Regions from separate parts of the Dactylosporangium thailandense genome, predicted to be linked through region 1. Evidence: riboswitches for the same ligand, from Rfam matches in the RefSeq annotation. Region 1 holds a riboswitch; each other region holds the start of a gene.

The links. Region 1 has a riboswitch for cyclic di-AMP ahead of AC6JBM_RS50980 (hypothetical protein). Riboswitches for the same ligand answer to the same signal wherever they lie in the genome.
Region 2: it holds a riboswitch for cyclic di-AMP, as region 1 does, so the genes downstream of both, AC6JBM_RS45070 (coiled-coil domain-containing protein) here and AC6JBM_RS50980 (hypothetical protein) in region 1, are expected to answer to the same signal.
Region 3: it holds a riboswitch for cyclic di-AMP, as region 1 does, so the genes downstream of both, AC6JBM_RS22375 (C39 family peptidase) here and AC6JBM_RS50980 (hypothetical protein) in region 1, are expected to answer to the same signal.

What each region holds. Positions count from the first base shown of each region.
Region 1 is NZ_AP029195.1:11,350,747-11,354,015, forward strand. It holds gene AC6JBM_RS50975 (sensor domain-containing protein) at 1-1,318, shown strand, start outside; cyclic di-AMP (ydaO/yuaA leader) riboswitch at 1,392-1,531, shown strand; gene AC6JBM_RS50980 (hypothetical protein) at 1,768-2,418, shown strand; gene AC6JBM_RS50985 (hypothetical protein) at 2,424-3,269, opposite strand, start outside.
Region 2 is NZ_AP029195.1:10,118,851-10,122,119, reverse strand. It holds gene AC6JBM_RS45075 (glycoside hydrolase family 19 protein) at 1-1,108, opposite strand, end outside; cyclic di-AMP (ydaO/yuaA leader) riboswitch at 1,357-1,504, shown strand; gene AC6JBM_RS45070 (coiled-coil domain-containing protein) at 1,514-2,536, shown strand; gene AC6JBM_RS45065 (exopolyphosphatase) at 2,609-3,269, shown strand, end outside.
Region 3 is NZ_AP029195.1:5,160,222-5,163,490, forward strand. It holds gene AC6JBM_RS22370 (class I SAM-dependent methyltransferase) at 1-18, opposite strand, end outside; gene AC6JBM_RS22375 (C39 family peptidase) at 383-1,144, opposite strand; cyclic di-AMP (ydaO/yuaA leader) riboswitch at 1,434-1,577, opposite strand; gene yicI (alpha-xylosidase) at 1,787-3,269, opposite strand, start outside.

The sequences.
Region 1 (3,269 bases):
GCGGTACCCGGCGGCGGAGCTCGACGAGTACCTCGGGCGCACGGAGGCGTGGGGGCAGCTGCGGTACCTCCCGCACGAGCGGCACAGCGATCACATCCACTCCTGGGTGCCCGACGCCGTGCCCGGCTGCGAGGACGTGCCCGAGGCGGAGCGCTGGCACCCGCTCGACGCCCTGTTCGCCCCGCTGCGGGCGCCCGACGGCGAGCTGGTCGGCATCCTCGGCGTCGACCTGCCCACCGACGGCCGCCGGCCCGGGCCGCTGCAGCGTGAGCTGCTGGAGATGCTCGCCGCGCAGGCCGGCATCGCGATCAACAACGCCAATCTGGTCGAGGCCCTGCAGCGGGAGCGCCGTCACCTCGCCGCCAGTGAGGAGGCCTTCCGGCTGGCCTTCACGGGTGCTGGTACGGGCATGTGCATGCTCGGCCTCGCCGGCGCCACCCAGGCCCGGATGACCCGCGTCAACCCCGCCCTGTGCGAGCTGCTCGGCCGCACCGAGGCGGAGCTGCTCGAGCTGCGCATCGCCGACCTCATGCACCCGGACGACCTCGACCTGGCCCGGCTCGCCTTCGCCGCCGCGACCACGGGCAAGGGCACCCAGGTGCGCGACTACGAGATCCGCTGCGTGCGCGGCGACGGCACGGTGATCTGGGTCGCCGCGACGCTGTCCATCGTGGCCGGGCCGCCCGCCTTCGGCATCCTGCAGGTCCAGGACATCACCGAGCGCAAGGCGGCCGAGGCCGACCTGGTGCGCCGGGCGTCCCGGGACCCGCTCACGGGCCTGGCCAACCGCGACGCGCTGGCCGCACCGCTCGCCGCCGCGGTCCGCCGGGCCCGGTCCGGACACGGTGTCGGGGCGCTGCTCTTCTGCGACCTCGACGACTTCAAGACGGTCAACGACACGCTCGGTCACGACGCCGGGGACGCGGTGCTCGTCGCCGTGGCCCAGCGGCTGTGCGCGCTCGTCCGGCCCGGCGACACCGTGGCCCGCCTCGGCGGCGACGAGTTCGTGGTGCTCGCCACCGACCTGCCCGGCACCGACGCGGCCGGCCTGGCCGCGCTCGTCGACCGGGTCGAGCGGGCCGTCTCGGCGCCGGTGGTGCACGACGGGCACGTGTTGCGGGTGCGGGTCAGCGTCGGGGCGGCCGTGATCGATGACACGGTGCTCGATGCCGGGGCCGCCCTGCGCCTGGCGGATCGGGCGATGTACCAGGTCAAGGGCGCTCGGCACGGGCGCGGGATGACCGATCGTGTGACAGCGCACGGTGAGCGTTCCGGTGCGCCGGGTGGGATCCCGTTGCTGTGGCTGGCCGAGTCCTGAAGTCCCCGTTACTGTCGGGTGGTCTGCCACGGGCGACGCGCTCCGAAATGCGGGGCCACCGGGCGGGCGCCGTCGAGTCGCGACGCTCACTTCGGCGTCGTGAGCCGGGGACCCATCGCAGTCCTTGGGGTGTATCCGTGACCGAGTCACGGTAGGGCGAATCCTCCCGTCCGAACCCGTCAGCTAACCCGGTAGGCGGCACCGGAAGGAGACCTTCTCGTGTTCGTCGACGCCCTGTGTCGTCTTTCCCTCGGACGGGTGATCGCCAGGACCTGACCTGGCCCGTGTCCACCCGCTGACCGTTCGTCTCGCCGCCGCGCGATCCCTTTCGCACCACGGGATCGTGCCGATGGCGCGCGCCCGCATCCGTCTGAGGAATGATCTTGCTGAAACCTTTACCGCGCCAATTCCAGGCGCGTCATCGCCGATCACTGCTGACCGTCAAGCCCGTGGCCGTGTCCGCGGTCGTCCTGTCCGCCACCCTGCTCGCGTCCGGCTCGGCCGGCCACTCCGCCTCCGCCGGCGCGCCACGCCCGCCGGTCGCCGCGCCCGCCGCGCCCGCGCCGCTGTACACCGAGGACGCCTCGCTCGTGCTGTCCCAGCTCGACGGGCAGGCCGCACTCTCCGACGCGCCCGCGCCGGTCCCCCCGCCCCCGCCCGCCCTGCCGCGGCCGGTCGCCGGGCTGAACCAGACCCAGATGAACAACGCGGCCGCGATCGTCCGGCAGGGCCGCGCCCAGGGCGTGCCCGAGAAGGGGCTCGTCGTGGCGGTCGCCACCGCGATGCAGGAGAGCGACCTCTACAACGTCGCCAGCCCGGCCGTCCCGTCCTCGATGAAGCTGCCGCACGACGCCGTCTCGACCGACCACGACTCGGTCGGGCTGTTCCAGCAGCGCGCGAGCCAGGGTTGGGGCAGCGTGCCCGAGCTCATGGACCCGGCGCACTCGGCCGCGCTGTTCTACTCGGCGCTCGCCCGGGTGTCGGGCTGGCAGAGCATGAGCGTCACGGCCGCGGCCCAGGCGGTGCAGCGCTCCGCGTACCCGGGGGCGTACCAGAAGCACGCCGGCCGGGCCGCGGAGGTCGTCGCCGCGATCGCCTGAGTCGCTCAGCGAACGGGATCGATGGTCCACTCGTCCTCGTGGTCGGCCAGGTGTACCGTGCCGACGGTTCCGCCCGGCGTCAACGTGACCTCGATGCCGGGCCGGGGCCGGCCCTCGGGCGGCGGCACGTACGCGTAGCGGTTGAGGACCAGCACCGTGGCCCACCGCTGCCGGGTGCGGTCGAAGACCCGGTCCATGCCGATCAGCGCCACGCCGGCCGGCGTGTCCGTGACGTATCCCGGCACGGGCACCGGCCGGCGCGCGTTCGTGGCGAGCTGTTCGGCGACGTGGCGCCACACGGCCCGGTCCTGCGCCGCCGAGCCGGGCGTGATCCCCTCCACGCTGGCGTACGCGTCCGGCGCCCACTGCCACAGCAGCCCGCTGCGCTCGGGGTGGGCCTGTTCGCTGTACCACTGCGCCGGACGCCCGCCGAGGGAGTCCGCGGGGTCGAGGAGCATCGCCGGCTCGTCCGCCTTCGTGGCCGGGTCGAGGAAGCGCGGCACGAACCCGGGCGCGTAGAGCGAGATCGTGAAGTCGGTGGTCGCGGGCTGGTCGGCGTACCGCTCGGACTGCCGCGCCGCCCACAGCGACGGGCTCGGGCCGGCCGCGACCCCGTCCGGCAACCAGCCCGGCCGCAGCCGCAGGACCAGCACCGGATCGAACCCGCCGACCCCGGCCCGGGTCGCGCCCGATGCGTCCGCCGCCCCGGGCACCGGCCCGCCCTCGGGCCGCCCCGGCAGCGTGACCGCCACCCCGGCGACCAGGGCGAGCACCGCAGCGGCCACCGCCCCGCCCGCGGCCGCGGCCCGCCGCCGGCGCCGCCGCCCCTCGGTCACCACCCGCCCCAGGTC
Region 2 (3,269 bases), 1.2 Mb from region 1:
ACAGCGAGCCGGCCCCCGTGCCCGTGCCCAGGATCGACACGAAGCGCTGGTACGCCGCCACGCGGCTCTGGACCTGCGCCGGGTTGCGGCCGCCGCACTCCAGGCTGCCGTTGATGCTCCGGATCGTCTCGCCGAAGCCGGCGCCGTTGACCATCGCGTTGTGCGGGGTCATGGTGCCGGGGCCGCTCTGGGTGTTCCAGTACCAGAGGGCGGTCTTCCAGGCGACGGCGGAGTCGGTCTGCACGAGGTTCGGGTTGTGCAGCAGGTCGATGCCCAGCGCGTCGCCCGCGGCCTTGTAGTTGAAGTTCCACGACAGCTGGATCGGGCCGCGGCCGTAGTACGCCGACTGGCCGGCCGGGCAGCCGTAGGACTGGCTCGTGTCGCAGTAGTGCGAGTAGTTCGCGGTGTTCTGCTCCACGACGTACACCAGGCCGCCGGTCTCGTGGTTCACGTTGGCCAGGAACGCGGCCGCCTCCTGCTTGCGCACGGCATCCGAGCCGGTCTTCGCGAAGCCGGGATATGCCGACAGCGCCGCCACCAGGCCCGAGTAGGTGTAGAAGGAGTTCCGGCCCGGGAACATCTGGTTGAACTGGGCCTCGCTGACCACGAAGGAGCCGTTGGAGGGGGGCGGGGTCGTGCCGCCGCCACCGCCGCCGGTGCCCGAGCAGGTGTACGGGTCCCAGAACCAGGTGCTGATCACGGGGCTGTAGCCGGGGTTGTCGTGCTCGGCGATGTAGAACTTGCCGTCCGTGAACTTCACGATGTCGCCGGTCACGTAGTTGCGGCCCTGCACCCAGGCCGGGAAGCTGCAGCCGCCGGCCGAGCCGGTCTGGGGCGGGTTGGTCGTCGGCGTGCCGCCGCCGGCGCCGCACGAGCCCTGGTCCTGCCACACCCCGGTGGTCCCGGGTGGCGCCTCGTTCTGCGTCCACCACTTGGCGAGGTAGTTGTGGCCGTTGCGGGAGACCGTCGCGCCTCCGGTGTAGACCGCCGAGGACTGCCACGCGGGGCTGCACGACGCGGCCGAGGCGGGCAGCATGTTGAACACCGCGACCACCCCGCCCGCGATGGTCACCGCGGCGAGCATCGCCAGCAGGCGCACTCTCGACACCGTTGATCACTCCTTCTGAACCAGCCGATTGACCAGCCCATATGACCAGGCACTTCGGCTCGAAGGAGCGAACGTCATCTTTTTATGAAGAATATTTACGGTTGCCTTGAGGCCCGGCCGCGGCGAGTGATCTGCGTCACTTATCGCTGGTCATAAAGATCTCCGCACAAACGGTGCGGTGCGCAAAAGAAGCGCCCTGGGTACAGTGACCCACGGTCACGTCCAGCAGGCGCCGCCCCCGGCGCCGGGCGGGGCTGCCGCCCAATCGCCGCACGTGGCGAGCCGGGGACCCACCGTTACGTTGGGGTGAGTCCGCCCTTCCGATCGGAGGGGCGGTAGGGATCGTTCCGTCCCGAACCCGTCAGCTAACTCGGTCGGCGGCCGACGGAAGGAACAACGAACCAGATGTCATCGCGACATCCCTACCGGCGCATGATCGTCGCGCTGCTGGCGGCTCTGGTAGTCGGGGGGCTCGCCGCCACGCCCGCCGCGGCCGAGCCCGGCGGCGACACCGGCGACGAGGGGTCCAGCGCGAACCCGACCCTCGGGTCCGTGCTCGAGGACAGCACCCGCGCCTGGTCCGAGGCGAAGGAGAAGTTCGACGCCTCCGTCAAGCGGCAGGGCGAGCTCACCGCGCAGCTGCAGGCGACCGAGGCCCAGCTGGCCACGGTCCAGGAGCAGGTGGCCGCGATCGCCGTCGCGGCCTACCGCACCGGCCCGCTGACGACGTTCGCCGCGCTGATGGACGCCGGCACCCCGGACAGCTTCGCCGAGCGGGCCGACACCATCAACCAGATCGCCCACCACAACGACAACCTGCTGCACCAGCTCAAGGGGCTCAAGGAGAGCCAGGCCGCGCAGAAGAAGGCGCTCGAGGACGAGGTCGCCGCGCAGCAGCAGCAGGTGCAGACGATGGAGCAGAAGAAGAAGGACGCGGAGACCGCCCTGAAGCTGGCCGGCGGGCCGAGCAAGGGCTTCGTCACCGCGAACCTGCCGAGCGCCGACCCGGTGCCGCGCACGTCCAGCGGCGCGCTGCCGAAGGAGTCGTGCAGCGTCAATGACCCCACGACCACCGGCTGCATCACCCCGCGCATGCTCCACGCGATGCAGGAGGCGCAGAAGGACGGCTTCAAGCGGTTCGTCGCGTGCTTCCGCCCGAGCGGACCCTACGAGCACCCCAAGGGCCGGGCCTGCGACTTCTCGGTCCAGACGAAGAACGGATTCGGTGGCGTGGCCTCCGGTGACGACTACGTCTACGGCAGCACGCTGGCCGCGTACTTCGTGAAGAACGCGAACCAGCTCGGCGTCATGTACGTCATCTGGTTCAAGGAGATCTGGACCCCGGCCGTGGGCTGGCACCATTACAGCGGCGTCGCCGGCGATCCCTCCAGTGACCACACGAATCACGTGCACCTGTCGATCCTGTAATCCTCAGACGCGCGACCGGCCGGCCGATGGGGCAACCGTCGACCGGCCGTTTCCGTCGCAGGGGGAATAGCAGTGAAGTACCGTCTCGTGACCCGCAGCGACTTCGACGGACTGGTCTGCGCGGTCCTGCTGCGGCACCTCGACCTCATCGGCGACATCACGTTCGTGCACCCGAAGGACGTGCAGGACGGCGCGGTGGAGGTCGGGCCGACGGACATCCTCACCAACCTGCCGTACGCCCCCGGCGCCCACCTGGTCTTCGACCACCATCACTCCGAGACCCTGCGCGCCGCCAAACTCCACCATGGGCAGGCGACCAACCACATCATCGACGCGGATGCCCCGTCGGCGGCCCGGGTGATCTACGACCACTACGGCGGCGCCGAGCGCTTCCCGCACGTCTCCGACGAGCTCATGGTCGCCGTGGACCGGGCGGACTCCGCGCAGTACGACATCACCGAAATCCTGCAGCCGACCGGCTGGACGCTGCTGAACTTCCTGATGGACAGCCGCACCGGGCTGGGCCGCTTCCGCCAGTTCCGGATCTCCAACTACCAGCTCATGATGCAGCTCATCGACGCGTGCATCGACCACCAGGACGTCGAGGAGATCCTGGCCCTGCCGGACGTGGCCGAGCGGGCCGAGCTGTTCCGGGAGCAGCAGGACCTCTTCGTGGACCAGCTGCGCCGGGTGTCGCACGTGCACGGCGACGTGGTCGTGGTCGACCTGCGCG
Region 3 (3,269 bases), 6.2 Mb from region 1:
GTCATTGATATCGCTCACCAACAGAGAGTACGAGCGCAGCTCCTACGACAGGCACCCAATTCTCGATGCCAGGCACGGCAGGGTGGAGCCGCCCGCCCGCCGATCGTTACTGGAATTCGCAATCACGTGCCAGTACGAGAGCGCACTCGGCTGTCGCCCGGCGTGGCGGCGAAGCTCATCGCCGGCGCCGCGAGTGCCACGGCGCCGGCGATGGCGAGCGCGACCGCCGCCGCGGACGATCGCCGTCCGCGGGCGAGACGCAGTGCTGTCATGTGAAGGCCTCCAACCCGGAGCGCGCCACCCCGGCACGTCGGCCTTCATCTATGTCATGTACTCGGCGCCGGGCTCACTGAGCCCCGGTGAACCTTCGCGGCCGGAAACCTCAATACGAGTAGCCCCGCTGGGAGATCCAGTCGGCCAGCTTCGGGACGCTGACCCAGTAGGTGCCGTCGCCCCGGGGGTTGGCCGGATCGGCGATCTTCACCGTGCTGCCACCGTCCTGGTATCCCACGACGGTGAGGTAGTGCCCGCCTTCGTAGGAGTGGTAGACACCGGCGTTGTCCGTGAGGTGCCCGGCGATGTTGGCGACGACCGCCCGCCCGCTGCTGATGGTGGACACCACGTCGGCCTGCAACTGCTTCGCCTGCGCTGACGTCGCCGGGTAGGCCGGGATCTCCCTGGTCCGGTACACCGTGCGGCCGTCGCCGATCACGCTGTTGAGCACCCGGGTGGTGTCCAGGGCCGAGTTCGTCCCGTTCGTGGTGGTGCCCAGCATCGACGCGGCGCGGTCCTGGGTGATGGCGTGACCCGCCGCCGTCAGCGCGATCCGGGTGGCCGCCGGGCCGCAGTAGTAGAAGTTGGGCTGCAACTGGAAGTCGTAGGCGAGCTCCTTCTCCGCGGGGGCCGCCGGCGTCGACTGCGTCGGCGCCGGAGCGGACGGGTCAGGCACGGCCCGGGCGGCATCAAGCCCGCCCGCCGGCGCACCTACCGCGGCAGCGGGGGCCGACGACGTGTCGGCGGCCTGGCCACACGCGCTGACGGCCGCGGCGGTCACGGCGAGCAGCGCGCCCGAGATCGCGACCGCTCGCACCCGGCGCATGCCTCGGATGCGGCCGGCCTGCTCACGTACGGGTTCAGCATGCATTGCGACTCTCCTCAACACCCCGCGCAGGGGTGATCGATCAGGGTTGAGCATCGGGGGTTGTGCGCGCAGCACGGCGCTCGGGGCAGGCCGCAGGGGCCAGCCACCGCAACACGGCGTGGGCAGCGCGGAGCAACGCGTCCCGGCTCGCCCGCAGCGCACTCGGCGCCGCGCGGCGGCGGTCCGCCCTACGTGTGGTTAGCGCTCGGCCGCCGATGATCGACGCAGACCCGGGCGCGCACGCTCCGGGCGAGATTGGCTGCAGCGGGGGTTGCGGCTGTGCACAGGCGAATCTCCCTTACGCATCCGCTTACCGGGTTAGCTGACGGATTCGGGCGCGAAGGTCGCCCTACCGCGGGCGCTCGGCCCACGGATTCACCCCAGACGTGCGGTGGGTCCCCGGCTCGTGCATGGCACGACTCAGCGGGCCCGTCCCGGCGCCACCTGTTGTGAGCACGAACCGGGGCGAGCGATCAATGACGTTACGCAAGGCCACGGGCCCTGCAAACACCTGCTAGCTGGAAGAGCTGCTCTCCGCGCAACTACGCAACGCGGCGTTGGCCGCACTGTCCGATCAGGACGTGACATGCCGTCAGCCGCCGGCCCACGGACCGTCAGATCCGTGGGCCGGCGGCTGACGGTTGCTCAGTCCAGGGCCAGGGTCAGGGTGTGCTCGGTGGCGGAGCCGGACACGCGGGGTCCTCGCCGCGGGCCGCGCGGCCCGGTGACCCAGCACACGGTCCAGCCCTCGATCAGGTGCTCCAGCCCGCGGGTCACGACCGCCCGCAGCTGCGATCCCGCCCGGGTCACCTCGACGACCACACGCTCCTCGCCGGCCGCGTCGAAGAGCGTGGCGACGCGCCGGTCGCCGTCGGCCATCCCGAAGACCTCGAACACCGGGGCGAGCGCGTCGTCGTAGTCGGGCCGGTCGGTGCGTGCGCCGAGGGCGATCACCGAGCCGGGCCGCACCAGCAGGGGAAGCGACGCGAAGTCGTGCCGCTGCCGGACCCAGCCGGGTCCGCTCACCGTGGTGCCGTCGAGGTAGCTGGTCCACGCCCCGCCGGGCAGGTAGAACTCGACGTCTCCCTCGTCGCTGAAGACCGGCGCGACGAGCAGGTCCGGCCCCAGCATGTACTGCCGATCGAGGAACGACGACGTGCGATCCTGCGGGAACTCGAGCAGCATCGCTCGCATGACCGGTATCCCGCGCCGGTGCGCGTCCACGGCCGCCGCCCACAGATAGGGCATGAGGGCATTCTTGAGCTGCGCGAACTGCCGGGTGACGGTGACCGCCTCCTCGTCGAACGCCCACGGCACCCGGTACGACTCCGAGCCGTGCAGCCGCGAATGCGAGGAGAGCAGCCCGAAGGCCACCCAACGCTTGAAGAGCGCGGCGGACGGCGTGCCCTCGAATCCGCCGATGTCGTGGCTCCAGAAGCCGAAGCCGCCCAGGCCGAGGGAGAGCCCGCCGCGCAACGAGTCGGCCATCGCGGTGTACGTCGACTCGCAGTCGCCGCCCCAGTGCACGGGGAACTGCTGGCTGCCGACGGTGGCGGAGCGGGCGAAGAGCACGGCCTCGCCCTCGCCCCGGTGCCGGCGCACCTCGTCGAAGACCGTCTGGTTGTACAGCAACGGATAGTAGTTGTGCATGAGCTGCGGGTCCGACCCGTCGAACCACACCACGTCCGTGGGGATCCGCTCGCCGAAGTCGGTCTTCACGGCGTCCACCCCGGACTCGAGCAGCGTCCGGATCTTGCCCGCGAACCATTCGCGCGCGGCCGGGTTGGTGAAGTCGACGATGCCCATGCCCGCGACCCACAGGTCCGACTGCCACACGGTGCCGTCCGGGCGGCGCAGCAGGTAGCCGGCCGCGGCGGCCTCCTCGAACACGGGCGAGCGCTGGCCGATGTACGGGTTGATCCAGACGCTGCGCCGCAGGCCCCGGTCGCCGAGCCGGCGCAGCATCTTGTCCGGCTCCGGGAACACCCGCCGGTCCCACTCGAAGTCGCACCAGTGCAGGGCACGCATCCAGTAGCAGTCGAAATGGATCACGCTCAGGGGCAGGTCCCGCTGCGCCATGCCCTCGACGAAGTGCGTGACCGTCGCCTCGTCGTAGTCGGTGGTGAAC